DNA from 3 places in the Lysinibacillus sp. NPDC047702 genome. Region 3 is predicted to be linked to each of the others. Evidence: riboswitches for the same ligand, from Rfam matches in the RefSeq annotation. Region 3 holds a riboswitch; each other region holds the start of a gene.

Region 1 (10,415 bases), on a different contig from region 3:
CAGTTACATAAAGCGTCATAGAAATGCCTTGGTCAACATGTTTTTGAGAGGCTGCATATAAATCGATTAAGTCATATGGATCAATATCGTATGCTTCTACATATAAATGACTGTTTTCATTTGTTAAATGTGGCATTGGATAAATTGTTCGGCTATCCGCATAATCACGTACCTCTACACGCTCTGTACAAGGAGCAATAGAAGCGGTACAGCTACGGATGTAAGAAATACTTCCAGTAGGTGCAATCGCCAAACGATATGAATGAAATAATCCATTTTGCATTACATCCTGCTTTAAATTTTCCCACATTTTTGCCGTAATGATCGGAATATTTCCAAGCGCTTTTAGCACAACAGGTGACAGCTCTTCCTCTGTTTTATTTACATATTGATTAAAATAGTTGCCTGAAGCGTAATCACTTTCCTCAAATCGGTGGAAGGTTTCGCCTCTTTCTTTCGCCATCTCCATTGAAGATTTGAGTGAATAATAATTCATCGCCTCCATAAAGCGATCCATAAAATCAATAGATTCCTTTGAGCCATACATGATTCCCTCAGTAACAAGATGACCATGGAGATTCATACAACCAAGCCCTACTGAATGCATTAATTTATTTGCTTTTGCAACAGATGGTACATTCTTGATGTGCGTCATTTGCGACACATTTGTTAGTAAATGCATAGCTGTATCAACTAATGTTTCGAAATCATTTACTTTGCTTGCTGCATGGATATCAATTGACCCTAAGTTACAAGATACATCTAGCCCATATTCATTCGGCACATCTTGGTCAGTAATAATACTTGTTTCTTGAACTTGCAAGATTTCTGTACATAAATTTGACATTTTCACACGACCAATATTTTTAAGCGGATGCACGTTATTGACATTATCATCAAAAATTTCAAATGGATAGCCTGATTCAAATTGTGCTTTTTTTACCTCTGTATAAAGTTTACGTGCATTCAAGCGCTTAATTTTACGAATATTCGGATTATCCAGTAACTCATAATACATTTCTGTAATTGAAATCTCAGACATACGTTTACCATATTCTTTAAAAATATCATATGGACTAAACAATACAATATCTTTATCACGTTTCATCAGTTCAAAGAAAATACTTGGTAAAATAATTCCTGTTGATAAAGTTGCTAGGCGAATTTTATCATCAGCATTTGGTTTTTTGGATGAAATAAAATTTTCTATGTCAGCATGAAAAATATTTAAATAGACAACGCCCGAGCCATTTCGTTGTCCTAGTTGATTGGAATAGCTGAAAGAGTTTTCTAGCAATTTCGCTACTGGGATTACACCACTTGCACGATTTAGAATCTCTTTAATTGGATCACCCAAAGGACGTAAATCTGTTAAATTTACTCCAACCCCACCGCCAAGGCGTGATAGCTCCAAGCAATAACCAATATTTTCAGCAATACTATTCATTGAGTCATCCATTGATAATTTAAAGCAGCTTACTAGTTCTCCACGTGCTTTTTTTCCACTATTTAAAGCTGTTGGTGTTGCAGGCTGATACGCTTCCATCATCGCTTCAACAGAACGTTCTGCTAAGATCATGTCACCTTGTGCTAAATACAAAGCAATAATAACAATACGGTCCTCATATTTTTCTAAAATTTCTTCCCCGTCACGGCTCTTCATAGCATAACTATCATAAAATTTACTCGCACTCATAAAGGATGGGAAACGGAAATGATAATCATATGCCTTTTTGTACAGCTTTTTAATAAATTCCATTTCATACATATCGATAAATGCTTTTTCATAATAACCCTCATCGACTAAATAACGGATTTTTTCCTCAATATCAATAAAGTAACGTAGACGCACGTTTACATATTCTAAAAAGTAGCGGCGTGTTGCTTCTCGATCCTTTTCTAACTCTAATTGACCTGTTGTACTATAACGATTCAGTACATCATTATTAAGCTTTAAATATGTTTTCATGCGATTACCCTCATTTCATAAAACGTTTGTATTGCTTCATAATCATTTTGATTTCCTCGTAAATCTAATTTACGTACTAGAGGCACATGATACTTTGCTGCAATTTTCTCACCAGCAGCGCCAAAAATCGTATGGCCGAAGTTACTGTTGCCACTTACAACTACACCCTTGCAGTAATTCCCGTTTTGTTCTAAAAAACGAGCCACTTTAGTAGGGATATCACCTAATCCGTCAGTGTATGTTATTAAAAGGTATGGCTCACCCAACAGTAATTCCTCAGAAAGTTCCATTGATTTCCCCCTTAATTTAGAGACAACATTTCGGACATTTCCTGTACGACTAGCATAGACGATCATAGTGTAATCAGCTCGATTTGAGAAACAATTTCCTTAACATCCCCTATAAATGTCTCATTATATTCAAGAACTGGCACACTTAAAAACCCTGCATCCATAATAGTTTGCTTTGCTTTTTCATCATGATCTATATTCACAATTTCTGCTTCAATTCCTACTCGTTGTAATTCAGATTTTACCCAAAGACATTTCGGGCAAATTGTTTTCGTATAAAGTTTCAAATAAATCCCTCTTTTCATAATATAAAAAGGCTTTCCCTTCAAGAGAGATAGCCTAAAATGGAAACGTTAAAAATACATAAAAATAGCTACGTCCCCATTTCTTAATCCCCGAAGAAATGATTGTTGTGTTTTATATAGGCAGGTCTCCTGGCTTTGCTTCACTCTCTGATTTCCTTCCCATGCGAAAGCACAGTGGCTTAAATCATCGTCAGCTTTACAGTTGCGGGGACAGCGTCGGTATTGTACCGAACTTCCCTATTAAACTACATATAGTAGTACCCGAATAAAACAAACACAATATATTGTTTTTCCAATAGAACTAAGTGTACCATCCTTCAAAATAAAAGTAAATCTAGATTAGAGACTTCTTAATAGTAAGATTATTCGATATTTTCCGCCAAATGATGTTAAGCAAGTTGATAGCTAGGCAGCTTAACGCTATAGAACAATAGTCCATCTATTATTTCAACAATAATAGACAACTGATAAAGAAATATGTAACACTATGTATTTCCTTAATCAACTAATGTTAAAGATTAAAGTCCGTTTCTTGCCTTTCTTATGCAAGAAATAATTATGTAAATACCTTTTTGGAATATAACATCAAAAATATAGAGGCATAAGCTACTACTAATAATCTTTACATAAAAACAGCCCTTATTCCGAAGAAGAATAATAGACTGTTTTAATTTTGATTTTTAATAAATCCTAACAAATTATTCTATACCGAATAAATAGAGACAAATCCTTATAACTGAGGATAATAATTTATATAATCTAATTGCTGTTATAAGATTATACTCTCTTTCACAGTCTATTAAACTATCATAGACTTCTTTCACTTTACCATTTTTCGAACTATAAAAGAAACTATTTTTAAATAATCATTTTCCCATTTGTAACATATTATATCCCTTAAGAGGAATATTCCCAATCAAGATTTCCGACAGATATCAAAGCTTACCTATTTAAATGTTTCGCACATCCATCTATAAAATTTTTCCTTCTCTTCAAATTGTGGATAATGAGCTGATTGCTCGAAAGAAATAAATTCTTTTTTATCCGCTTCCATTACATCAAAATAATTTTTTGCTGCATTATATGAAGTCATAGCATCGTATTTACCCATTACAAAATAAAATGGTAAATCAAGTTTGGTAACTATCTTAGGTAGTGGCTTATCAAAAACCTCTTTAACAAGTTGTGCTTGTGTCTTAGCTATTCCATTGTTATAGCGAATAAAATCCAATAAATTATACTCACGACTTAATAGTATATCGCCATCCGACATATTAATAAGTCTTGTAGCGCCGCCGTACTTCCCTACATAACCTCTTGGAGCCGCTGACTCTCCAGCATGTATTTTTTCAGCGATTCCCTCTAAGTACTTCACATCTTCTGTATTTCCGGCTTTTTTCGCTTCACTTATTGTATAATTCAAATTATCTATTTCACTTTCTTGCATATTACTCACCTGACCAATTCCAATATAGGCTTCATATTTTTCTGGAGCTTTATAAGAAGCCCTAGTTGCTAGGTATGTTCCATAAGAATGGCCTATTAATATTACTTTCTCTTTGCCAAAACGTTGGGAAATATAATCTGTAAGTGCTATTAAATCATCTACAAGTACATCTGCTGTTAAGTTAGAATAATCCTCATTAAACTGATACGATTTGCCGCTTCCTCTTTGATCATAATTAACGACCGTGAAATCCTTTTCTAATAAGTCTTCGTACTTGGCATAAGGAATTTCGGACACACTCGGCCCCCCGTGTACATATATAATGACTGGGTTATTTTGATCACGGCCTCTAATCATGATTTGCTGTTTGGTACCATTGATCTCAACTTGTTCTAGAACGTTAATACTGTTATCCCCTTTTATATTCGAAGTCCATGTAGGCCTGAAAAGTGCGATTACCAGTATTATAATAATGAATACACCGACATATTTTATTAATCTCTTTAAATTTTTCATCTAATCCCTCCTCATACTCAATACTCTACAAATGAAAAGTAATATATTGTAGTGCCGGTAAGTCACTAATAAGTCATAAATAAAACGACAAATTATGACCTTTGACTAATATTTAAAATAAGGGGCTGCAATCAAAAAAAGAGTGTAGATAAAGTTTACATCGACTTTATCTACACTCTTTTACTTAATGTTTCTTATCTTCTATAAGACTCTCTCCCATGGCTTTATTAATAGCGGAAGATCTGTTTTTTACATTCAATTTCGAATAAATGGAAGAAACATAATTTTTCACAGTACCCATGGAAAGAAACATTTTTTCTGTAATGTCTTGATTGGACAATCCTTGGGTTAAACATTTGAGAACTTTTATTTCTTGATTATTTAAATCATATGGATGATTTATAGCGTTATGGTCTTGATCCGAGTGTGAGTTATGATTTAATTGGATCTGACCGAATACCTCTTTTGCTAATTGTTGAGGAATGAGGGAACCTCCGTGATAGACCATTTTAATTCCCTGAATTAAAAATTCTGGATCAACAGCCTTTAATATATACCCCTCTGCACCAGCGTTTAATGCATTTAAAACGTGAGTAACATCTTGAAAAGTAGTTAGTATTATCACTTTTATATGTGGCCAACGTTTTTTTATTTCATCTGTTGCCTTTACACCATCCATCACTGGCATTTGAATATCCATTAATAGAATATCAAGATTTTCCCTTTCGCATAAAGCAATTGCCTTTTCTCCATTTTCCGCAGTTCCAACAATCTCAATGTCAGAAATACTTTCAATTACAATTTTTAAGCTTTTTCTTAAAATCTCTTGATCTTCAACTATTGCTGCTTTAATCACCATCATTAAACTTCCTTTGCCATTGGTATATTACATGTTATTCTCATACCATTATTCAATTTAGTATAAAAGTTAACTGTCCCAGCTAATGCTGATACTCGATCTTTCATTGAGCGTAATCCAAATCCTAAATTCAATTCCTCACAACCATTTCCATTATCTTCAATAAGAATAATTAATTCTTCTTGTTTAAATGAAATATTTACTTTAATAAAAGTTGATTGTCCATGTCTTTTCGCATTTGTAAGCCCTTCTTGTATACAACGAATAATAACAAATTTTACTCTTTCACTAACTTTGGTAGCTTCACCTTCAACATTCAGTTTTATATCTGTTGCTGTATGTTTCATAAAATCAGCAATCAATTCTTTCACCGATTCAACAAGAGTTTGATGATTCATTGGCGACATATGGTGAATTGTTTTTCTCACATCGTTCAATCCATTTCGTGCTAAATCTGAAATCTCCTTTATACTTTTTTCTGCTTCTTTTTTATCTGCTCGATATAGAAAAGGAAGTGCATCTAAACTTGTTATGACTGATGTAAAAATATGGCCTACTGTATCATGTAAATCTTGAGAAACTCTATTTCGTTCCTCCCTAATTGTTAGTTCCTCAATCTTTTTCGAATAATATTCCAAATCCCTATTTTTCTCTTCAATAGAGGCAATTAACTCTTTATTAGCGTTATTGACAATAGTCATCCTACCTAAGCAAAAACCAATACCATAAAAAATAATTGTGTCAATAAAAAGTGCAAAGAAATCCTTATTAATGAAGAGACTGCTGGCCCATGTACCAACTACTAAGAAAGGTCCTAACCAAATTAATGGCTTAACTTGACAAGCATAAGCAATAGTTAAGATAGGCACGAGTAGAAAACTATAAGTTACTGAAATTTCATGCTGACTTGATAAGTAAATAAACAAAGAACCAGTTAACAATACCTCGGTCATTAAATAATATTGGAACTTTATAAGCCCGGGTCGATAAAATAGATGGGGTATTATATAAGAACAACTAGCCCATAAAAGTAAAATCCACTTTTCTGAACCAATCGTACTAATGAATATCGCATATCCATTATATGTAAACCATATCGTACGCATAAGAAATAAAAAATAGTCCAACCAGTGCCATTTCCTTTGATCTATTATTGCTTTCATATTTTTATACTCCCATCTTTGGTGTCTATACCATCCTATAACTAATTATTTTCGAATTATAATTGGTGATGATAAATTGAACTGCACTACAGCTTCAAAGGAGCCAACATTTTTCTATTCTTCTTGTATGTATTTGGCTATATACAGCTACAATTTTTTACAGAAGATTATCCATTATAGATACATTTTTAATTAAAATAAATTTACAACCTTATAATTTTTCATTTTTTAATTATACCATTTCCTTCCTCAGTCACCAGTTAGTTTAAGTGAGATATTGTTGGCTTACTATGTAATTGATGTTGTTGTTTAAAAAATTCTCTTAATGTGGTGAGAATAAATATAAATTCTCCATCAATCAAACCGGTATAATTCACCTATTAGCAGAAGTAATAAATCTATTTGTGTTCGTAATTACCACTGACGCTTTATTTTCGCAAAAAATCAATTTACTGAATCAAGATAAAATACATCTCTAAGGTGCATGTTATTTGTCCTGAATAAGATTTGTTTAATCAAATAGCTTTTGATGTGAGAATCTGTAAGGAAATCTCCCTCATAATAATCCCACCCTCCTTCTAATTTAACTAATCCATATTTATCGAAATCCCATGTTCGAAGATCTAAAACTCCTGATTGTGCTTTTGGAGCTTCTCCTAAAGGCTTTGTTCTTATTGATTGATTACAGATAAATAAACTGAATAACATTAATAAAAATACCGTTGGGATAAAAATTCTTTTATATTTTTTCATTACTACAATTTCCTTAGTTTTTTGAGAATTTTATGAGAATTATTTTATATAATAGATCAGTATCTATGTTAATAAATTTTTCCATTAATCGGAATGTAATCCAGCAGTTTTGACCTGTGAAATGAGATGGATTAAAAAAATACAAGGGGCTAGAAAAACTATGATGTTTGCAAAAAAAAAACCAAAGAATTTTAATTACTTTTCTGAGACAAACTATTCAGATATCCAAACAAACGAACGCTTTCAAGAAAAATTAGATTTCCTCGCATTGACTAAAATTAGAAGAGACTCAGTAAGCTTTCTACGTTCTATTTACCAAGATAACCGTAAAGACATTTTAGATAAATTCTATAATCGGTTATTAGAAATTCCTGAGTTTAAAAATGTTATTAGCACACATTCGACCATTGATCGTTTAAAAGGCTTATTTGATGCGCACTTCATTAGCTTATTTGAAGATGAGTTAAATATAGAATATGTATTTAAACGTCGTAAAATTGCCTTTACACATGCACGTATTGGGGTATTACCAAACTGGATGATTTCAGCGTACACATTATTTAACCAACTAATCATCCCTTTAATTGTGTCCAACCTATCACATAATCAAGAAAAAATGCTTAATGTCCTATTAGCTTACGATAGCTTAGTAACGATTGATCAACAAATAATCGTAGAAACATATATTGAAATTCAAGGAAGCTCTGTTGTCAACGGTTTAGGGGAAATAATATTGTATAATACACAGCTTGACACCATCAAAGAACTTGTGCAATTTCAAGATGTACAACAAGAGGATATTATTGCTGCGAATAATTCAATGCGTGATTTAAATGCAAACATTGAAGAAGTTGCTACTTCTATCGGTGATATTTCTGATGATACAAAAAAGGCTTTAGAAGAGTTAAATCAAGATTTAGAATCATTACAACATGTATCATTTATTTTACAAACAACAGACAAGGGTCAGAAAATGATGCAGGAGGATATTAAAAGTTTAGTAGAACGTGTTAGTAGTGTAGCAAAACTAATGGAACTTATTAAGGGTATCGCCGATCAAACGAACCTACTTGCATTAAATGCATCGATTGAAGCAGCTCGTGCGGGTGATGCTGGTAAAGGTTTCGCTGTTGTAGCAGAGGAAGTCCGTAAACTTGCGGATGGAACGAAGACATCTGTTCAGTCAATTAACACTGATATTCAAGAGTTATTACACATCACGAACAATATCAGTACGTTAACAAATCAGTTCTCACAGGATCTACACAAAGGCGTAGTAGATACGTTACATATTACAGAAACTCTTACAGAATTAAATAAAAACCTACAGCAACAAGGAACACGCTTTGAAGAAATCGCCTCAATTGCGAAAGTACAGGCCATATCTGCATCTAATATTACAGAGAGTAACAATAATCTCACGGAGAGCATGCAGCAAAGTAAGAAAATTGTCTTCGATACAGGCTCTGCAATATATAAGTTAAGTACAATGATTGAGGATTATCGTTCTTCGACCATTTCGAAAAACTTCATTATAGGGCAAGAAGATATTATTGAACTAGCAATTACGGATCACTTATTATGGCGATGGAGAATATATAATCTGTTACTTGACTTTGGGTCAATAACAGAGCAGGACATTGGCTCCCCTCGTGATTCACGTCTTGGTGAATGGTATTATGGCGTAGGTAAAAAGTTGTTTGGGAATGAACGTGCTTATATGGACTTAGAACGACCATTTATTTATGTACATGATATAGCGAAGAAAGCCGTACAAGCATACAATCATGGTAATAAAGTAGAAGCCGAAAAGTATTTAACAGAAATCACCAAAGAATCGTACATCGTAATCGAGAATTTAAGAAAGCTAAAACAAATTCTTGTGAACGAGAAACAGCAATATCTTAATTAAATGGGTTTCGAACCCCTTCAGTATCAAATCTTTATGCTAGTTTAGCGATTATTATTTTAGAATGATACTTAAGTCAAAATTTTTAAAAATCATCACCAACTTTTTTTCTCTTCATATTCTATAGCATCATATTGAATTTTGAGGGGGAAACATATGGGGATTGAATTCACAGCTCTCCATTGGATTTATGTTGTTTTTATTGTGCTTATCATTGGATTTATGGTTAAACGTCGCGATACCACCCTCATTTGTGTACTAGGTATTTTCATGCTGGCGATTGTTGCTACTGGCGATTTAACTTCATCCATTAGTGGTGTTTTTAACAGCTTTATTTATGCCATTACAGAGCTGTTATCGACCATTCTTATTATTTCTATTATTGTTGCCATGAGCCGGGTGATGATGACTTCTGGTATTAACGAGGTCATGATTGCTCCGTTTACAAAAATCATTAAAACACCTGCACTTGCTTATTGGACGATTGGTCTATTAATGATGTTTATCTCCTGGTTTTTCTGGCCTTCACCTGCTGTCGCATTGTTAGGAGCGGTACTCTTACCTGTTGCGATTCGTGCGGGTCTCCCAGCTCTAGGTGTAGCAATGGCTATGAATTTGTTTGGACATGGGATTGCACTATCGAGTGATTTTGTTATACAGGGGGCTCCAAAGCTTACTGCGGATGCAGCGGGGATTTCAGTCGGTGAAGTTGTTTCAGCCAGCATCCCTCTCGTTATCACTATGGGGGTTGTAACGACAATTGCTGCTTATATTTTTTTAAGACGAGATATGAAACGAGGAACTTTGCTGCTAAACACCTCCAATGATACAGCAGACAACATGGAGCAAGTAACAGTGAAAAATTTACTGTCTGTTGGACAAAAATGTTTCTTTGCCGTGCTTATTCCAATCGCCTTTGTACTAGATGTTATCGCAATGTCAGTTTTCAAGCTACAAGGTGGGGATGCTACTGCCTTAATCGGTGGGACTTCTGTTTTTATCTTACTTCTGCTTAGTGTTGTTGCACATAAAAAAGAAGGGCTTGAAAAGACTACAAGCTATTTGATTCAAGGATTCCAATTCGGCTTTAAGGTTTTTGGACCCGTAATTCCAATCGCCGCCTTCTTCTATCTTGGAGATGCCGGCTTCACACAAATTATTGGAGAACACTTACCAGCTACCTCCCATGGCATTGTCAATGATC
Region 2 (10,415 bases), on a different contig from region 3:
AGGCAATTTACTAACAAAGGATGTACCAAAATCTAGCTGTAAAACGCCTTTTACCCATAGCAGATATTGAATAAGAAAAGGTTTGTCTGTTCCAAGCTCTTCGCGTAATGTCTCAATGGCCTCTGTTGTTGGCGCAACTCTAGCCAATCTAAGAATAACCTCCGCAGGCTCCACTGGAACGAAACGAATAAATACAAAGGTCAGGATAGATACGCCTAATAATACAAAGGGCAATGTGAAAATTCTTTTTAAACAAAACATCCATAGCGATTCGTACATGCTGTCACTTCCTAGTCAATCCTATGATAAAAAGAGAGATGCCCTTGATAGACACACTCTCTCTTCTTCACTTATTTTTCTTTATCCATTTGTGCATAAGGAATATCATATTCAGATGCACGTGGAGCAAAATCCTTCATATATGGATGATAAATCACATTATTTGTTTCATAAGATATAGGATAAAATAGTGCTTGGTCATGGAATGTTGTTAAAATATCCGTATAAAGCTGAACGCGCTCTTTTTCATCTGTACCAATTAATAATTGGTGAATTTTGTTATCAATGTCTTTGGCATTTGGTAAGCCTAATTTCGCTTCATAGACACCGCTAGCATTTGGTGTAGCTGATTCATTAGCAAAGCTATGTGGATCTGTTGGTGGTCCATTTGTACGCCAGAAATTAATATCAACCTGATCATCCATTAACTTTTGAAGACCAACCATTACATCCGCGCCTTCTAAATTCAACTGTATCCCTATTTTTGCTAGTTCACCCTGCATTAATTCTGCCATTGGCTTTTGAATGGCATCTGTTGCAATATAGATTAAATCTAATGATAAAGGTTGTCCGTTTTTAGAACGAACTTTTTCACCCTTTTGTAGTGTCCATCCTGCTTCGTCTAGTAATTGTTGCGATTTTTCAGGATTATATATAAGTGGCGCTAAATTAATATTGGCATAAGGTATCGCATCCCAGAAAAGTGTATTGGCAACCTTTTCTGTTCCATGTGTAATACTGTCCACCATTTGCTCCTTATTGATGGCATATTGAATAGCTTGACGCACCTTTAATTCGGCTAACGGGCCAGAATGTGTATTGAACAGTAGTGCTTTCGTAGACAAAGGTTCAGAGGTAGCGGTTTTATATTTGCCACTATCTTTTAAATACGTATAGTTATCTAAACTAATAATGCCTCGACCATAAATTAAATCTAATTCTTCGTTTTCAAATGCCAACGAAATCGATTCTGAATCAGGGATTATTTTTACTTTTATTTGGTCTACGAGAGGTTTTTCTCCCCAATAGTTTTCGTTTCGACTAAATAAAGCATATTCATCCTTTTTGTAGTCCGTTAATACCCATGGACCAGTCCCAATAGGTGCTTTGATAGAATCCTTTGTTGCATCTCCTTGCGGGAACCCATTATCCCCTAAAAAACGGAAAGGTCTTACAAAGGCTAGCTCGTTTAAGACAGGGTAATAGGGTTCATCCAATTGCAAGCGAATGGTAAACTCGTCCACTTTTACGACCTCTACAATATGGTTAACCATGCCCATCCAAGAATGCATATCACGATTCGCTAATACTGCATCAAAGTTACGTATCACATTGTCTGCGTTAAAAGCAGTTCCATCTGAATACTTGACATCATCTCTTAAATGAAAAGTATAAGAAGTTTTATCTACTGAGATGTCCCAACTTTCTGCTAGTTTAGGCGTAACAGTTCCATCATCGTTATATTCAACCAATGATTCATAGACCATTGCTTGTGCAGTCATTTGATTTGGTAAATATGTATGGGGATTTAATGGACCCACATCTAAGGGCCACCCAATCGTTATCATTTTTTCGTCAGTTGCTTGTTTAGAAGCTGTTTTTTCCTTTTCATTGCTTGTGCAGCCAGCAAGTATGCTGAAAGTTAATACAAGCAAAAAAGGAAGTAAATACTTTGTCAATCTCATTTTCTGTCTCCTATCTCTGTTCGTGTTACAAAATGGATCTACAGACAGATTGAAAGAAGGCATAAAAAAAACCTTATTCTAAAAGAATAAGGACAGAAAAACTTACTATGAGTGAGCCTCCATCCATCTCCCTATCTTTCGTAGATCATCAATGAATCTTCTTACAAGTAGGTATTCTGGCTCATGAATCATTATTTTGCTCCCACCTCTTTTAGTGGTATCTGAAACAAAACTCCTCATTTACAGCTGCGGGACAGCATGGGATTTACACCCATTTTCCTTTTAATTAAGTGAAATATTTCTCACTCAAACTTGTAATGATTGCTATGAAATTAGTAATAAACATAACATGCTCGATTGTTCACGTCAATTTTATTTTCTGAATATAATATAAGCCTTTCATTTCTGTATAATCACAAAATTTATTAAGTAATTGTAGTTTTCGAATAAAGTTAGATCAAGGGGATTTTCTTCACAATATAATTGCCTGTCGTAAAGCTGCATAAATCCATCAAATTATATTAGGAAATTAATTATTTAAATGATGAATACAAAATATCTACATTAAGTACCAGACTTCCTGCAAACTAGCGAATCAGATTAAATACATCATTGACAGCTATTCAAACCCATCTCTCAAAAGGTTTAAGGTATGATTTATTCCCTTCTTTCGAGCTATAATTGAAACTCCAACAAACGGTTCAGTTCCAGACGATTCCGTTACTTTTTCAAAAAATTATAAGTTGGAAAATATGTGCCATGTAAACACTCAGAACATTATATCCTAGCACTTAACAAGTTCTTCCTTATTATTAATAAACTACTTTTTAGGGTGATTATATGAATCAAAAGAAAATAAGTGCCCTCCAGCTAATTATGTGATAGTTGGATTCCAAATCACTTTATGATTCAAAGGAGATTTTTTGTGTCTTTATATTAAGTTTAAAAAGGAATCTATTTTATCCCACATTAACGAGCAGTAATTTATTAACTCAACTTTCACAGAGCAAAATAGGAAGGCAGGCCTGATATAGCTTTGCAAGCCTTTAATCAAAGCTTTTTCCCTCACTTAGAGATTGCGCCAATGCAACAAACTTTTTTACTCCTTCACTTAGTTGCTTTTCATTTGCGTAAGAATAGCTCAAACGTATCCAGGATGATTGTTGTTTTAATGGATCAAAAACTTGACCTGGCACAAAGGATATAGATTGTTCGATACTTTTGGTTAATAATAATTCAGTTGGAATTTTATCTGGAAGCTGCACCCATAAATTAAGACCACCTTTTGGACTGGTCCATTTCCAATCTGTTACCTTCAGCTCTTTCTCCATGATTTCTTTTCGGATCTGTAGGGCGATCCGGATTTTCTCCAAGTGCTGCTGCAATCTTAGTGATGAAAAGTAATGGAGAAAAATTTTTTGATTGAGAAGTGGTGAGCCATTATCAGCTAACGATTTTACTGTTAGCAGTGAATTCATTAGTGATGATTGACAAATAACAGCTGCAATTCGCAAACCAGGTGAAATATATTTGCAAAAGCTTCGGATATAAATGACTGTGCCAGCAGTATCATATGTGTAAATTGGTGGCGGCGGGGCATGATCAAAATATATGTCGTGATAGGCATCGTCCTCAATTAATAGAAATCGATATTGTTCAGCTAACTCTACTAATTTTTTGCGCTGCTCGACAGAAACAGTATAACCAGTCGGGTTATGGAATGTGGGATTGAGATAAAATAGGCGTGGCTTGTATTGTTTAATATAGGTTTCAACCTGTTCTAAATCGTACCCCTCTGGATGGATATCAACCGTTATAATCTGTGCTCCTTGTGCTCTAAAAATATCAATCGCAGCACTATAGCTTGGACGTTCAAATAAAACGACGTCTCTTGGCTTAATAAAAATTTGAGCGATTAAGTGAATCGCTTGCTGTGAGCCAGAAGTGATTAACAGATCGTCTGCACCCAGATGAGTTTTATACTGATTGATAAAATATTGAGTAAGTGTTTCGCGTAGCTCTAAATCACCTTGCACAGTTGAGTAGGTTGCAAGTACTTTTGGATAAAGGTCAAACACTTCCTTCACGTAATCTGAAAAATAATGATTAGGCAAAAGATTTGGATCAATTAACGCCTGAGAAAAATGATAGGAAACAGGTGATTGATGGATTTCAGATAAATGATTTTTCTGTACGTATGCAGAAACAATTGGATTGTCCAGATCAAGATCTTTCGTTACAGTTGATTGGACAAAATAGCCTGCTTTATCTTTTACATAAACTTTGTCATGCTTTTTCAATAATTGATAAGCCTTTAAGACAGTTAATCGATGAACATTCATTGCAGTTGCTAATTGCCGGACTGAGGGAATCCTTTCATGTTCTTTCCATTCTTTCCGTTCTATTCTGTGCAGTACATAATCATATACTTTCTTAAAAAGATAGTCTCCATTTTGAATCGCTTTGCCCACATCGATTCCTCCTATTCAAAACGATTGTACCACGTTCTAATCTAATCTGTTCTATCTTTTTCAATCTGTTCTACTGCCCTTCTTTTATGATAGAAAAAGAGGAGGAGTTTTATATGGTTATTATTAATTATTTCTTTATGTGTTTGATTTTTGGAACGACATTTTTAGCGATTAAAATTGGTGTTGATGCAGGAGTACCTCCATTTTTATCAGCTGGACTTCGTTTTTTCATTGCTGGTTTGCTACTATTTAGTTTTATGGTTTGGAGAGAAAAAACGACAATAGGGTTTTTATTTCGGAAAGAAATGTTTTTTACAGGAGTAGGTTTAACCTTTGGGACGTTTGCCGCATTATATTGGGCAGAACAGTATGTGACATCAGGAATTGCAGCTGTCTTATCTGCTACAGGTCCAATGATGATCATAGTTATTCAGATATTCATATTGAAGCAAAAAGGAAATCGGAAATCATTCATTGGTTGTATAGTCGGAGTTATTGGTGTCACGCTCTTGATCTTACCTAGTTTTTCAATTGAGATTAGTCCCTTCTGGATGGTTGGTTGTTTCGCCATTATATTGGGTGAAGTTTTTTACGCATCTGGAACGATTTATACGAAGCATGTCATCCAAAAATTTGAAACGACATCCCCGATTGCTTTAAATGCAGCACAAATGATGCATGGTGGGGTTTTATTAATCATTTTATCTTTTTTTACTGAGAACATTCAGCTTGATTATCTTTTAAGCCCAGCTTCAATTGGCTCTCTACTTTATTTAACTATTATTGGTTCAATGATTGGCCATAGCATTTATTATTGGCTTGTCTCACGGACAAATCCTGTTTTTCCTTCTACATGGCTGTATATTTCACCAATCATTGCCGTTATACTAGGTGTTACCTTCTATCATGAATATATTTCTTGGCTAACAGGTATAGGAACTTTGACGATTATAGTAGGAACGATTTTAGTCAATTTCGAAACATTACGGAAGCTGTTTTGGAGGAAGGAGACTGTTCTTCAGGATATTAAAAATTAACCTGCTAAATTTTGTTCTGGTAAATTATAAATTTAATAATAAATAAGATAGCAGAAAAACTCGGAATTGAATTAGATTGTTGAAGTACAGCAAGAACTTCTATGAAGCAAATCTAAGTTAATAGCGTGTTTGTGCTATCCAATTAATTTTCAGGTTAGCTTTGGTAATGAGTAATTAGTGATACGCGTATATATTACAAAATTTGCTTTACTCTTTCGACTTTCTAATGTAACTAAACTTTTACATCGATAAAATCTAATGATAAAGGAGATTAAAGTGATGGAAATTTCTAAGGGAGTAGAGATGCTCCAGCTTGAATTTCACGGAAATATTATTCATCCCACTCTTTTATGGGATCAAGAAATGGCTGTTTTAATAGACACTGGGTTCCCTAGTCAATTTGAAGATTTACGGGTGGCAATGGAGAAGGTCGGGGTGTCGTTCGACAAGCTAAAAGTTATCATTTTAACGCATCAGGATATAGATCATATAGGTAGTCTTCCTGAGATATTACAGAAGTGTGGAAGCAATATTAAAGTATACGCTCACAAACTAGATAAGCCTTATATTCAGGGGGATTTACCTCTTTTGAAAGATGGTCACATAGAGAATCCACCAAAGGGAAAAGTGAATGATACCTTGATTGACAGCCAAGAACTGCCGTATTGTGGAGGGATTTGTATCATTCATACTCCTGGGCATACTCCTGGCCATATCAGCCTCTATTTGAAACAAAGTAAAACATTGATTGCTGGGGATTCGATGTACAGTGTGAACGGAATAATTGAGGGAATTCATGTCCCAACCGTACTGGATTTAAAAGAGGCCCGACTCTCTTTGAAGAAATACCTAGACCTCGACATTGAGTCTGTGGTTTGTTACCATGGAGGATTAAGTAAGGTAAATATTAATGATCAGATACAAAAAGTAATTTCATAATCAATTATGCCTCGGCATAATCGACTCTGGAAGCTTTAACTTCTATCAGCGGGTGTTTGAACACCCGCTGAAAATTCTACAACTTTCTTCAGTTATCAGTCACAATAATTGAACAACTGTTATTTTTAAATGATTAGAAACTCTATTTTAAAAAAAGTTAAGGAGTATTCAATAATGGAAAATAGTAATTTATTAAGGAATGACTTTATAATTATTACAGGTGGACCTGGCGCCGGTAAAACGACTCTATTAGATGAATTACAAAAAAATAATCATAAATATGTTCCTGAGGTTGCTAGGAAAATTATTCAAACACAGATTTCTTCCAATGGCGATGCGTTGCCTTGGGGAAATGTAACAAATTATCGTGATCTAATGTTGGATCAATCTATAGAAAGTTATATTTCAGCCTTGTCGAATCCTTTAGATCAACCTCTTTTTTTCGATCGGGGTATTCCAGATGTCCTTGCCTATTCACATTTAATAAAAATTCCTACTTCGGAAAAAATTGAAACTGCCGTCAAAAGATACAGATATAACAAAAGGGTATTTATTTTACCTCCTTGGAAGGACATATACAAAACTGATGATGAGAGAAAACAGGACTTTGAAGAAGCCGTCGAAACTTATAAAGTCATGTTTAGAACTTATGAGAAACTTGAATATGAGCTTATTGAGGTACCCAAAATAGGGGTGAAGCAAAGAGCAAGCTTTATACTTAAAAATATTATACCGTTAAGGCACTTTCAAAGTTAAGCGTTTGCCGCAAACGGGCAAGATTATTGAATAAAACTTTATTTTACCCAATCCAAAAAAGGATAGGGTTTTGTTATGGAAATATTTCGTTTTTAATGACTTATTATAACATTGACATTATCTAACTGTGGGTGGTGTCAGCTTCGCTAGTACTCCCTATTAGTTGCTTTACTTTACTCCCTTTGTTTAACCATTAATAGAACTTTGAATGGATTTTCCCAGAGTAGAGATTTCCCTTATTATTGCAGATTAAAAGCTTAATCCCCTTTTCAATTTCTTCTTCATCTCTTTCTAAGACGGCTCTCCTGTAAAAAGACAATAAAGTTATTTTTTTTATAACCTAAAACAAGTAACCCCATTCTAAATTTAGACCAGGGTTAAAATATAGTTGTTTAATTTTCGATATAAGATAGTTCACTGTACTAAAAAATACTACAATAAGATCGTTTGAAAATCTAAGGTTTTTTCAACAACAGCGCCCGATTGTTGAAGTACACAATGTTTTTATTCTTCAAAGTAAATTTGTACAATCGCGAATTGCCTATTTTCAATTTTTACGTCAACACTTATTTTTGCCTATTTTTCTCGAACAAAAGGGGGTTCAAGTAATTCCAATTTTCCTGATTAATTGTTTCTATAATCTCATTTTCGTTAACATATTTTGTTAATGTTAAATATTTTAATGGTTTTTCAGTAATTTTCACCATCTTTTTATCGCTAGTATATAGTTGCCAAACTGCCACCGTTACTGCTGAAACACCTCCATCACCCCACTCATAGAAATCAGAGAACATGAGAGAAAGCATTCCTGCAAATCCCATAAATATAGAAAATATTATTAATAGACGCCGTTTGGAAGATAATCTAGCATTTCTTAGTGCCAAACTATTTTTCTTATATTGTTCTTTTATATCATTCTTCACTTCTTGTTTTCCCCCTCTGTTTTAGTAAGATAAAGATATATTGCTTCGGCTATAATTTTTTCTGTAAATAGGATCCAATCAACATACTTTTATTACATAGGTTACAATTTTTCTTGATATTCTTTCTCCACTAAATGGTCCTTTAATGGAAAAAAACGCATTCTTTATTAAAGAATTGCGCCTGATTGTGGAATTTTATTTTTAAGGGAGAACTGTTGATAGCTTTGGCTAAAACGATTCTATTATTCACCTAAGGTTGTAACAGCAATGCTCCATACAATTAATACAAAAGATATTGTTAACCAAATTGTGTTAGCAGTAGTTGGTTGTTCTTTTTTTACTTTCTTTATTATTTCTACAAGGTTTATACAAAATATAATAGCTAAAATCGGCATTAAATAAACACTAATGAACACAAATACTATCATATATGAAACGTTCACCTCCATAATGATTATACCAGATTCCTACAATGTCACTTAGCTTTTATTAAAGAATATGGCCCTTTAAAAGAAAAAGACGCGTTCCTAAATAAATGCGCCCGTCAATGGAATAACTAAACTTCATTTTGTGGCTTTTAAGTGTGGTTCCAAACTTGTATTTGGGAACGTTATTTGTTTTAAATTTGCATTCTTTATAAAGTCATTTTGATTACTAAGGCTCAATTCTTCAAACAAAACCAATTAGTGCATCATTTGATTAAATATGTAAATTTGATAAATTGCAGGAACTCCAAACGCAAGAAAAAATGTAATGACAGCAAAAATTTTTGATTGTTTTATCAAGCGCTTATCGTCTTGTTTTAAATGTTCAAAATATGAAAGAATGAAATAAAGACACACAGCTAACATTAGAACTGTAAATATCCCCATGCCACTTCCTATTAGCCCGTTTAACGTAAATGAATCCATCTACAATCATTTCCTTTCTATTACTCAACGTTCAAATTATACTATTTATTTTTGCGGATTTTAAGCGTGGTTTTGTTACCTAACTTTCTTTTAGGAAAGTTTTTGAAATTATTTTGTATAATTTATACAACGATAAAATTCTGTTATAGTAACTTAGGGTTTCTAACTAATTCCTCCATATATATCACAATGAAATTCCATCTCTACGATATGTGAAGAAATAATACCACTTTGCGAGTATTTTCCTCCCACCGCAATTTTATATACAGTATTACCATCAATTAAAGACTCCTCATAGCCTAGTTGTGTCCAACTTCCATTAGTGTCCGCAGCTTCCGAAGAAATACCGTTAAATACTGAAAATAGTTGTCTTCCCTTTGATGTATTTTCGTTTAATTGTGTATCAAAAGAACCTTTAAAAATAATGTTTGCTTCTTTGGAACCTATTTTTAACGTTACTGTCTTCGGTACTGACATCGGATTATAACGTTCATTATTTTCTACAACAACAATTGACGCATTAGCTCGCTTTTTTGCTAGCTGTTCAAAGTCTTCTATTTCAATCCAATATTCATCAAGAAGATCTGTTATAGGCTCCAACTCTAGTTCAAAGCCTTCGTTATTTTCTGCATTTACTCTTTCTATGATAGCTACATATTTTTTATAATATTCTTGTTTTTGCTCTTGCGTTAAGTTCAAAGGAATCGGTTCTACTTCTTCTGTTTTTGTAGTATTAGCCTCGTTGTTAATTGTTCTGGAACGTTCAGTAGCCAACGATTCTGCTGTAGCTTCTGTGTTATCAGTTTCATCATTAATACAACCTGATAAAGCCAATGTTCCTAATAAAATGCTTATGTAAAAATATCTTTTCAACATTTCCACCCCATTTAATATTATTAAAAAAGTTAATTTAATAATACCATAAATGGATTTTATCGGGTTTTAAGTGTTTTAAATTCCCAAAGCGTCGTTTGGAAACATATCATAAAAGGTTGTTATTCAATAATATGGCCCGATTGTCGAATAAGAAAAAAGCCTACATATCAACACAGGATTTTTAATCAAACTTTTTTATAAAACTATACCTGCTGAGGGACCTAGCTTGATCGATGTGCTCATAAAGATTAAAATCAATGACTCATTATTATTATTTTCTTCCAATTCAAATTGTTTTTTATTGAATATATAGTGTTCCTTGCAAGGCCGGTTTCTCGATGAATATTCATGACTTTTTGCTTTAATAATTGGACTACTACGTTATATATAAGACGATCCTTGCCCTTTGCTTCAGCATGATACTTTTTAGTCTTACCCTTGAAAGCTCCACGTTCTTTTGCAAGAGCAATTCCTTCTCGCTGGGCTGCTTTTATCCTTACCCCTTCTTCTATCTGTCACTTTAGGAGTTATTTTGCAC
Region 3 (10,415 bases):
CTGCTGTAGGTATAACAGCATATTTTTTTCTTGCATAATCAAGTTGCTCTTTTATTGCTGAATCAATTGTTAAATCTTCTAGTTTAGGAAGCGCATCAATAGCAAGGAATGTATATTTAACTTCTTTTGCTGCAAGTTCTTGATTAAATGCTAGTATATCTGCTGGATCTGTTACTTTTTTTGGATCACGATAACCAGATGGTTTAATCAGAGAATTATATTTTCCACGAACTGCCTCTAACTTCTTATCCAATTCATCGCTTAAAGAAATAATCTCTTCAGGTGCAGGTATGGCGTTGTTCGGATCTTGCATATAATATCTAAAATACGTAATTTCTTTTTCTAGTAAATTGAAAATATAAGGTAGTTTATTTTCTGATCTTAATAGAGTACGAGCAGGCTCTTTTACTTTAATTTCTAGCTCGCGAGCTTCTAGTAGCAACTGATATGTTGATTCATCGGCTCTTTCGATTGTAGGGAGAGCGATAATAAAATCTATTGCCTCACGAGCTTCTGGTGAAATAACATATACTTTAACTTCTTTAGTTCCACTATCTAATTGAGCGGTAATGACTGTCTCTCCGATTGCCTGAGCTATTACGTTCCCATTAGTGTCAACTGTTGCAATTCCAGAGTTACCTGAAGACCACATAACTGTGGCACTGTCACCTGTTGTTGAGTTAGTTGCAGTAAGTTGAAATGTTTCTCCCACTAATAATAGTAAAGGTTCCTCCGTGTTTAGCTGAACGTCGCTAATAGCTAGGGGCGCAACTTCTACGTAAGGAGCTACCTCCGTTGCATCCCCTAATTGTGTAAGATTATCGGATTCAATTTCATCAACAGATTGCAGTGCATTTTCCTGTTCTGCTGAATGCTCTACTTCTTTTTCATTATCCGACCCTGTAGCATTATCCTGCTTTCCTGAATCATCAGGTTCAATACCATTTATGTTTGTAGTAGGGTCGAGTAAATCCCCTTCAAAATCCTGTGCCTTAATTGCAGTGACTGGAGAAAATAGCGATACGATCAAAATAAAAATAATTGCTATATGTAGCTTTTTTTTCCACATCGTCATATAAAATTCACTTCCTTTATAAATAATTAAATACTGACAAGCTGAATTAATTCATCTTGTCAGTATCAATTTATCTAGCTATTGTACTTTCACTTCAACTGGCTCACTTGCTGAGCTACCGAACAAAGCATTGGCAGAAGCTGTAATAGTAATAGTGCCTGCCTGCGCTGTACCCGCAAATGTAATAACAGCTTGTTGGTTTGTATTCACAGTAATAGACTGAGCTGTTAATGCTGTTGTCCCTGTGTTAATTGTCCAGTTTGCTAAATTAGAGGCATCTGGTGTTATAAATAAATCACCAGTTAAATTTACCGTAACGGATGGATTATTATCATTTACAGCAATTGAACTTGTCGTTTCTAATTTAGCCCATGTAGTGTAATAAATATGAACCACATCATCAGCCTCTAATTGATACTCAGCTAATCCATAATTGGGGCTAACGCCATTTACAGTGTATACCCAGCCATCCCAACCATTTAAACTGCCTGCAGCACGTCCATCAATTGATTGAAGATATGGACCATATTGAGTAGAAACTACTACATAAGGAATACCCTCAGCATCAAATACTTGCTCTACAAGCTCTAACGCTGTTGTCCCTTCTTGAACATTTACAGTTGTTCCTGCTAAAATTTCATCACATGAACCAGTACCGCATAAACCAGTCACTGATAACTGAACATCAAAATCTGCTGTTTGTGCTTCCTGACTTATGGGCTGTAATACTGCTGCACTTGCTGTTGGTGCTACGAGCGAAAATGCTAAAAGCATGACTAACGCTAATTGCCACCATTTTTTGAAATGGACCATTTGTAAAACCTCCTATTTTTATTATTTCGTGAATGTTCTTGCAATTAACTCGAAAACAAAAAGATGCTTCTCCAAAAAGGGGAAGCATCTAATGGAAAACAGAAAAAAGGCGCAAAAACATAGTTTGCCTGTCCGTCTATTTGCCGTAGGTTCTCCTAGCTTCCGAAGAGAGTTAATACGATAAAATAAAGGTAGGTCTCCTGGCTTGTGCATCCTATTCAGAACCTTCCCATCTACTGGAGGCATTTTTCCTCGTTTGACAGTGGTATTTTCTGTAGTCATCTACACTTACAGTTGCGGAAACAGCTTCGGCTTTGTACCGAATTCCCTATTAAGCTCTTAAAAGAGCACCTTTATTCTGCAATTCTTATTCACTTACTGTTAAGTTTAGCATATATTTCTATTTTTCAAAATAGTTAAATAAAAAAGAAGTATATTTTTTAGATATAGTAAGCTTTAAATAGTGTCAATATTATTATTTCACTGCTCATTAAAAAAGCAGTATTAAAAGCTATAGTTCAACGTTGCGGGGTGAAACAAAAAAATAGAAAATGATAACCTAACTTTCACACAATGGCTAGAAAATTTAAATCGAATTATAAAGAATGAAAGGAACAAATACGTATAGAATATATTATTCGATTGCATTTAACGCTGTATATAGATCATTATGAGAGCTTCAAAATTTAGATTGATAGAACTTGTTCAAATAAATTTTTTGAACCGTGTAAACGGCAAATACAAGCCAAATATGTTATAAGCTTAGCATCATCTTATTAACATTTCCATTACTAGGGCTGAAATATTACTACGAAATCGAGGAACTTCAGTTTATTACTACTCAGAGATTTGCAGAGTGTTGGCATTGGGAATATATGTACTAAGTTAGCCCATTTACTATATTACACAAAACAAAAAAGATGCAGTTAATTGCAGCTTTTTGTTTCATCTGTTTTCAGCAACGTACACGGTGATTGTGATAATTGATAAACGGTAATTTCCGCGTGTATTTGCGTTTATCGCTTAATCTATTCACAAGAGCTTTATAAAGATGGGCTTTTTCTTTGATATTCTTAGTGCTCTGCAGAAATTGAAGTATAAAAGTCTTCAAGCTTTTTGCTGTACGTTTCTTTTTATAAGGTTTGCTACCGCACTTGAACGGTTGTCATTGCAGATGCTTTAATCGTCTGATGCTGTGGGGGCCCTTTTGGTTCAATAAATAACGTTGAGTAATATGCCTCAGCAATCGTAATTAGGTAAATGACAAAAAGTAATTGTTTAGTTCAATGATTCAAAAATATATTTCTCCTTTTTAGTGCAATCAATCAATTACGCCCTAGCGTAATTGAGTCTGGATTTTTTTCGAGCTCGCTCGAAAAGCTCCTCTTCAAAATCCGTGACATCCGCCAGGGGCTTTGGGCCAACGTGATGTTGGTCACTCAGTCATTGCCACAGGACGTGGCGTTCTTAGTCTGAGTTCCTCTATTTCAGCGGGCGTTTGTACCCCACTGAATAGGAAATAAATCGCATTCATCTCGCCACCTATAGAGGTGGAGTATTCTGCTGAATCAAGATAAAAAATGTATAGTATTAATACGAGCAGTCATAAAAAAAGTTTCACCTAAACTAAATTTTTTGAAAAAAAGTTACCTCGCATTAAAATATCCGGCTACTGTATGCCGGATATTTAGGGCCTTTATTATGAATCAATGGATAGTATCTATAGCTTGTTGAATTAGATTTGATAAAGAAGCAATCCCCTTTTGCTCTAAATGAACGCCATCTGGAGCGAAAAACTCTGGATGATTGATTGCAGCAGCATGCCAATCAATCAACGTAATATTTTCATGTTCCTGCGCTTTCTTTTGTAATGCTTGATTTACTTTTCCCTCCCATGAACGGGGTACACGTGTATTTACTAAATAAATATCAGCATTGGAAAAAGTCTTTAATAGGGTATCAATTTGTGTATTTGTAAAATAGCCGTTTGTTCCGAGCTGAATGATGACTGCTTTATCTGGTTGATTAAAGCTTGCATAATTAGGTGCTAATTTAACGGCTTGTGAAACTTGGCGACCAATTTTTGCATCTATGGTAATGCTAGGATAGATGTTATGTAAGCTCTTAGCAATATCTATCATTACAGAATCGCCAATGGCCAATATTCCATTATATGATTCATGAACTTCTGTCTCATTTTCCTCCTGCTCAGGCTCTACTGCATATTGATCCGTATTTGAATCAACATTCTCTTCTCCATCAATTAACGACTCCTGCTGAGATGTTCCCTGCTCCTTTTCGGAATCATGATTGGTTGAAGGCTGCTGTTTTCCACCATCTATTTTAATATTCGTAGGCCGTGACTCAATAGATTCTATTTTCTCTTCACCTACAACCCCTGTCATTCCAGTAAAAAATACTAGAAGGAAAAGTGGAATGAGCGTGGTTGAAATTTTTCTAGCAAGCGTGAAGCTTCCCCATTTGTGTTTATTGAATATAAAATACTGTCTAAAATAACAGCGGAACCCATCCTTACGAATCGGCATTTCAATAAAACGATAGGATAGTTCTGCAATTATAAAGATAAGCATCAGCTGTAGAGCAATTCGCCAATAAGCTGGATTGCCTATTTCGTATACTGGAGTACCTAAAACAATAATTGGATAATGCCATAGATAAATCCCGTACGATCTTGAACCAATCCAACGCAAAGGCTTCCAAGAAAGGATTTTTCCTAAAAAGCTAACTGGGTGACATACGCAACCTATTAAGATGGCTGCATTTAAGCAAAATACGAACATCCCTCCTCGATATAGGAAAGATTGATATTCATCCACCAACAAAATACTGATAATGAAAATACTAAAAGTTACTAAGCTTACACTATTTAGCTGATAGACATGATTAGTAGAGATTTTTTGTGTTGAAAGTCTTTTCATCGGCCAGATAAGAGCCAACCAGCAACCTATTAATAATTCAAAAGAACGCGTATCTGTTCCATAATATACACGACTAGGATCTGCTCCTGGTTGATATAGTATAGCCATTAGCACCGCGGAACTGAATGCCCCCAGAAAAACAAAAATAGCGAGCTTATTTTGCTTTTTGGCAATAAGAAGCCCAAGCATTAAAAGAATTGGCCATAATAAATAAAATTGTTCCTCAATAGCTAGCGACCATAAATTCTTTAATGGCGAAGGGGAACCAAAACTATCAAAATAGGAGAGTTTGTGAAAAATAAACCACCAATTACTTGAATAAAAAATAGAGGAAATCGCATCACCACGTAGTGTATGAAGTAGCTCCTTATGAAATAAAGTCGCCCATGTAAATGTTACAATAATCATGACATAGGCAGCTGGAAGTAAACGTCTAAATCGTCCTAGCCAAAATTTCTTCAATCCAACAGACAACTGACTTCCTTTTAAAGGTAAAATAGTTGAGGTAATTAAATACCCTGATAAAACAAAAAAGATATCGACTCCTAAAAATCCCCCACTGGCCCATCTGAAATTAAAATGATAAGCAATAACAGCTAATACTGCTAATGCTCTAATCCCATCGAGTCCAGGGATATAACGATGATTGAATGACTTGCCTGACATAATATTCCTTCTCCCAATAATTTATAAACCTTTTCACCATGTATAATGTAAAAAAATATTAAAGCCAACATCGTCTCCTTTTGTATGTTCACTTATATAATGACGAATAAGGCACTTTAAAAGTTAATAATAAGTGCTATCTTCGTAAAATTTTTATTATATATGTATGTGCATTCAAAAAAAGAGGCTGGGACAAAAAGAAAAAATGTTAGATCGATTGTATCTCGGTCTAACATTTTTTTGATTTAAGAAGAATCAATCAACTCAGTGAAACGGAAAATTTATTATCCATTTTCGTTATTTTTCAAAATAATTAAGTTCTGTCCCAGCCTCTTTAAAAGCGTGATCGCCTAGCGCATATGCCTTAATTTTCTGCCCTAATATAAGAGCTAACTCGAAAATTATAAGACAAGAAATAAACAATTTAAAGGCTTTTCATTATGTTTTTGTAAATAAATTTTTGGTAATTTTGTTAACAGCCGTTCATTTTTCATACTTTGTCCAAAACATGATTTTTGCCTTCTTTTAAATTAGCAAAAAGAAGGCAAATCATTTCTCTACTATACTATTATGAATCCTGTTTTTCTGTAATAAAGGATTTGGCAATGGCTTTCCCAATTATAGCAATTGTACGATTCAATTCATCTTCTGTATTATCTATTCCACCTAGTTCTATTAAAATCATTTCTTTCGTTAAATCCTGATTATAGCGTCCATCTACATTGTCACCGCTTTTAGAGATCACACCTCTAGAAATTTTCGGCACAATTTCATTCATAGCAGCTGATAAGCTTTCTGCATAAGCAGTATTCCATCTATAATTTTTATGCTCTGCTCCTACAACGATGGCAATTCGAGCATAGGACTCATTGTTGTGTGTGATCGTTGTAGCATTTTTCTTGGCAGAATCTCGATGCAAATCAATAACTAAATCATAGGTTTGCTCTTGCAAACGTTTAGATAAATAAGGACGCACCGTATTATAAGCATCTGGAAAAGTTTTTCCCTCAAGCTTCATTACCTTCATAACATCAACATCTAAAACATCCGTTTGAATACCATTCATACTAAAATGCTTAGAAATAGCTCCTTGTAAATTATAAATATTTGTTTTCTCATCATAAACATCCGCTTTTCCACTGACAGCTTTCACCATTGGTTGATAGGATTCTTGGGAATGGGTAAATAATAATAATACTTTAAAAGGATTAGTTTCTTTTGTCTGCTCTAGTGCACTTTGTTCAGCTAGATTCGTAGCGGCAAACACGACTTGCTTATCCTCGGGTTGTTTAATCGGAGTCGATGCTTGCTTGTTGAACGGAAGTTGCCCAGCAATGACAGGTAATACGAAGAAGAACAATAATAAACCAAATGACCACTGTAGTTTTTTTAGCAAAGTCACACCCTCCTCCACTTATCGTATGGAGGGGGTGCATCTTTTAGAACGAAAAAAATTAGAGTTTATTTGCCCACTTCATCAGCATAGATGAAACGAGTTTTGCATAGCTATCTATCCAATAATCGGCTTCCTTTGGCGTCACCATCAGCTGTGTATGTGAGCCTGCAAACGTCTCTTCAAACAATTGTTGACGCTCCTCCTTTGACCAAGTAGCCCACTCACCAAAGATTGGTTTTACTAAAGACATATCTACTTCTTTATTGATATCTGGCTGCCAGGACGACAAGGACAATTTGGATGATGGCTTACTCCGTTCTGCAACCCGTGCAGCTATTGAACGAAGCATGAGCTCTACAGCATCCGCAATTAATACTGGCGCATCGACAACTGTAGGAATACCAATTGCTGTTACAGGAATCCCCAGCATTTCATAGGAAATTTCCTTACGCTGATTTCCTACACCAGAACCTGGATGGATACCTGTATTCGTTAACTGAATTGTTTTACATAATCGAGTGCTGGCTCTTGTTGCCAATGCATCGACAACAATAATTAATTTAGGCTTTAGTCGCTCTGCTATTGCAGCTACAAATTCTCCTGTTTCATAACCTGTTTGTCCTGTTACACCAGGCGCATACATGACAAATTTTTCATCAATCACATCTAGGCTATGCAAATGATCAATAAGATATGGTCCTATTGCATCAGGTGTAATGGTGCGATTACCCAAACCAATAATTAAAATTTTGTCATCCTTATTCCAAGATAATGCTTCATGCATTTTTTTAAAATTCTCAAGCAACTCATTTTCAAGCTGCTCAAATCCATCGTGATCATCTAGCCTCAAGGTTGGTACAGAGAGGGTAATATATTGACCTTCCTTTTTACCAATTTGCTTTTCACCTTCTGCATTCACTAACACATCTGTAATTTTTACTCGACCAGCAGTTCGATCTTCAACTTGAATCCCGCTCGATTGTTCAAGTGTTTCTTTCTGCTCTTTCGTTTGGTGTAACACTACTTCTTCAGATTCGTCAATTAAATCTGTACGTTGCCAATTTAAATTTTGCATACAGTTCACCTCAATCTGTAGTTTGTTCAAACTGTCAAGTAAATATTCTTTGCATAAATCTATTGCAATTTGGTCAAGCGTTTGTTAAAATGATTTTTGTTGTATTGACACAAGAAATCAATGAGAAGATATCATCTCGTACCTAATTTAGGAGGTGAAAGATATGCCAAACATTAAATCTGCAATTAAACGCGTAAAAGTTAACGCTAAAGCTAACGCTGCTAACTCTCAAGCTAAATCTGCAATGCGTACTACAGTGAAAAAAGCTGAAAACGCTGTTGCTGCTAATGCTGAAAACGCACAAGAACTTTTACAAGCAGCTTACAAATCTTTAGATAAAGCAGCTTCAAAAGGACTTATCCACAAAAACGCGGCGGCTCGTAAAAAGTCTCGCCTTGCTAAAAAAGCGTAATTGTTTAAAGGATCAGTATACTCTTTAAGAGTAGCTGGTCTTTTTTATTTATAGAGACAAATAAGAGCTGTCCTTTAATGCTAGACAGCTCTTCTATCATATTATTAGAGTTGACGCAATAAGAAAAGCTCTAAATAACGCTCACGATTACCCCCAGTCGACTTTAACTGTAAATCGACTTCTGCTAATTGATACAATGCTTTCAACAGGCTCTCCTCCGATGGACGATGACGCTGCTCTACCATTAACTTAACACGATATGGATGTATCTTTAAATTTTTTGCAATTTGCTGTGGATGGTAGCCTTTTTTCAATAAATAAAATACATTGGACATCGTACGTACATTTGATGCAAGCAATCCAACAAGCATGATAGGCTCTTGCTTTTGACGCAATAAATCATGATAAATAGTCAAAGCCGCAACAGAGTCATTTGCAAAATAAGCATTTAACATTTTAAAGGCATCCTGCTCTAATGTTTTTGCGACTAAATCCTCGACTAACGAAGTTGTAATCTCTCCTCCATCACCTAAATATAGACTTAACTTCTCAATCTCCATTTGTAGCTGTAACATATTTGGTCCAACCATCGCCACAAGCTGCTCAATAGCATTCTGTGTAATACTATTGCCCTCTGCTTTAACAACACTTTGAATCCACACGGCTAAATCCTGTTCTTTTGGAGTTTCAGCTTGTACTAATAGTGCGTGTTCCTTCATCATTTTTGTTACTTTTTTACGTTCGTCTAATTTTTCATAGGGTGCGATAAATACAGTTATCGAAAAATCAGAGGGATTCGCCAGCCATGCCTCTAATCGCTTAACGTCATGGTCAATTTTTTCCTTCTCCTTTTCAGTCGCCTTTAAAAAAGAGGCATTTTTGGCTATAATAAGCTTTCGCTCAGAGAAAAAAGGAATTGTATCTGCTTCATCCATCACAGCATCGACTGGCAATTCCTCTAAATCAAATGTAGACAATTCTAGCTCCTCTTCGGGTCCCATTGCCTCTTTTATTCGTTTAACCGTTTCATCTATAAAATAGTTTTCTTCTCCAACAAGTAAATATACAGGCGAGAGCTGTGCTTTTTTGATATTGTTCCAAACCGTTGAAATCATACTTTTCCCTCCATCTAGCAATACTATTAGTATACATCATTTATTTTTCCTATGTGACTTTGACTGAATTGTGTCGATTCCTTGCCACGGCGTGAATTCTCCTTTTCGATATAGCTTTTATGAAAATGATGTCTTATAATAAATAACAGAATTGGAGGGATAACAATGAATCCATTTGAAGGAAAAAACATACAATGTCGCCGTAATGATGCAATCGATTCTGGCGTTGGTTTCGGTGTATCATTCGGAGTGTTTGCAGTTATGTTTATCATCGCAACAATAGTAGAATTCGTATCTAAATAATCGAACATAATGTACGAAGGAAAAAGACCCTGCTCATTGGACAAGGTCTTTTTCCTTTTGCACTGACCATTTACTTCCATGAACACGCACTTCAATCGTACCATCTATACCAGTAATCAAAGTAGGTAGATTTCGGTTGAAGAAACGATTCATCACTTCTTCATGTGGATGTCCATATCGATTATGAAGCCCTGCACTAAAAATAGTTATTTCAGGCCGCAGTAGCTCCACGAACTGTTCAATGCTAGATGTTTTACTACCATGATGTCCAGCCTTCAGTAACGTTATATTCGCCAATTGGCTTTTATATAGCTTGATCAGCTGATGTTCACCAGGCTCCTCTAAATCACCAGTTAACAATGCTCGAAAGCTTCCCTGCTGCACAAATAGAACAATTGAATCATCATTTCCCTCATAGTGAGTATCGCGGGGCCACAAATAGTGGAAGCTAGTATTTCCCACTTGCCAAGCTGTCCCTTGCATTTTTTCTTTCACTGGAATTTTTCGCTTTTTGACCTCGATTAATAAATCATACATCACGGGCTTATCAAGTGAACCAGGAGTAACGTGAATTTCTTGCATATTAATTTCCTGCAAAATCTCCTCAGCTCCCTCTACATG

The links. Region 3 has a riboswitch for cobalamin ahead of ACQKIM_RS12485 (DUF4430 domain-containing protein). Riboswitches for the same ligand answer to the same signal wherever they lie in the genome.
Region 1: another riboswitch for cobalamin. It lies ahead of ACQKIM_RS16445 (glutaredoxin family protein); the one in region 3 lies ahead of ACQKIM_RS12485 (DUF4430 domain-containing protein).
Region 2: another riboswitch for cobalamin. It lies ahead of nikA (nickel ABC transporter substrate-binding protein); the one in region 3 lies ahead of ACQKIM_RS12485 (DUF4430 domain-containing protein).

The regions. Positions count from the first base shown of each region.
Region 1 is NZ_JBNNMG010000035.1:8,679-19,093, reverse strand. It holds gene nrdE (class 1b ribonucleoside-diphosphate reductase subunit alpha) at 1-1,969, opposite strand, end outside; gene nrdI (class Ib ribonucleoside-diphosphate reductase assembly flavoprotein NrdI) at 1,966-2,325, opposite strand; gene ACQKIM_RS16445 (glutaredoxin family protein) at 2,322-2,546, opposite strand; cobalamin riboswitch at 2,667-2,844, opposite strand; gene ACQKIM_RS16440 (alpha/beta hydrolase) at 3,511-4,527, opposite strand; gene ACQKIM_RS16435 (response regulator) at 4,712-5,386, opposite strand; gene ACQKIM_RS16430 (sensor histidine kinase) at 5,389-6,549, opposite strand; gene ACQKIM_RS16425 (hypothetical protein) at 6,994-7,302, opposite strand; gene ACQKIM_RS16420 (protoglobin domain-containing protein) at 7,463-9,214, shown strand; gene ACQKIM_RS16415 (hypothetical protein) at 9,368-10,415, shown strand, end outside.
Region 2 is NZ_JBNNMG010000013.1:44,728-55,142, forward strand. It holds gene nikB (nickel ABC transporter permease) at 1-279, opposite strand, end outside; gene nikA (nickel ABC transporter substrate-binding protein) at 351-1,964, opposite strand; cobalamin riboswitch at 2,114-2,295, opposite strand; gene ACQKIM_RS09210 (PLP-dependent aminotransferase family protein) at 3,011-4,435, opposite strand; gene ACQKIM_RS09215 (DMT family transporter) at 4,549-5,472, shown strand; gene ACQKIM_RS09220 (MBL fold metallo-hydrolase) at 5,752-6,411, shown strand; gene ACQKIM_RS09225 (AAA family ATPase) at 6,586-7,167, shown strand; gene ACQKIM_RS09230 (hypothetical protein) at 7,734-8,090, opposite strand; gene ACQKIM_RS09235 (hypothetical protein) at 8,333-8,518, opposite strand; gene ACQKIM_RS09240 (hypothetical protein) at 9,164-9,874, opposite strand.
Region 3 is NZ_JBNNMG010000022.1:18,315-28,729, forward strand. It holds gene ACQKIM_RS12480 (S-layer homology domain-containing protein) at 1-1,075, opposite strand, end outside; gene ACQKIM_RS12485 (DUF4430 domain-containing protein) at 1,154-1,888, opposite strand; cobalamin riboswitch at 2,062-2,258, opposite strand; gene ACQKIM_RS12490 (acyltransferase family protein) at 3,595-5,493, opposite strand; gene spoIIP (stage II sporulation protein P) at 6,062-6,895, opposite strand; gene gpr (GPR endopeptidase) at 6,948-7,964, opposite strand; gene rpsT (30S ribosomal protein S20) at 8,128-8,376, shown strand; gene holA (DNA polymerase III subunit delta) at 8,481-9,491, opposite strand; gene ACQKIM_RS12515 (YqzM family protein) at 9,657-9,794, shown strand; gene ACQKIM_RS12520 (DNA internalization-related competence protein ComEC/Rec2) at 9,828-10,415, opposite strand, start outside.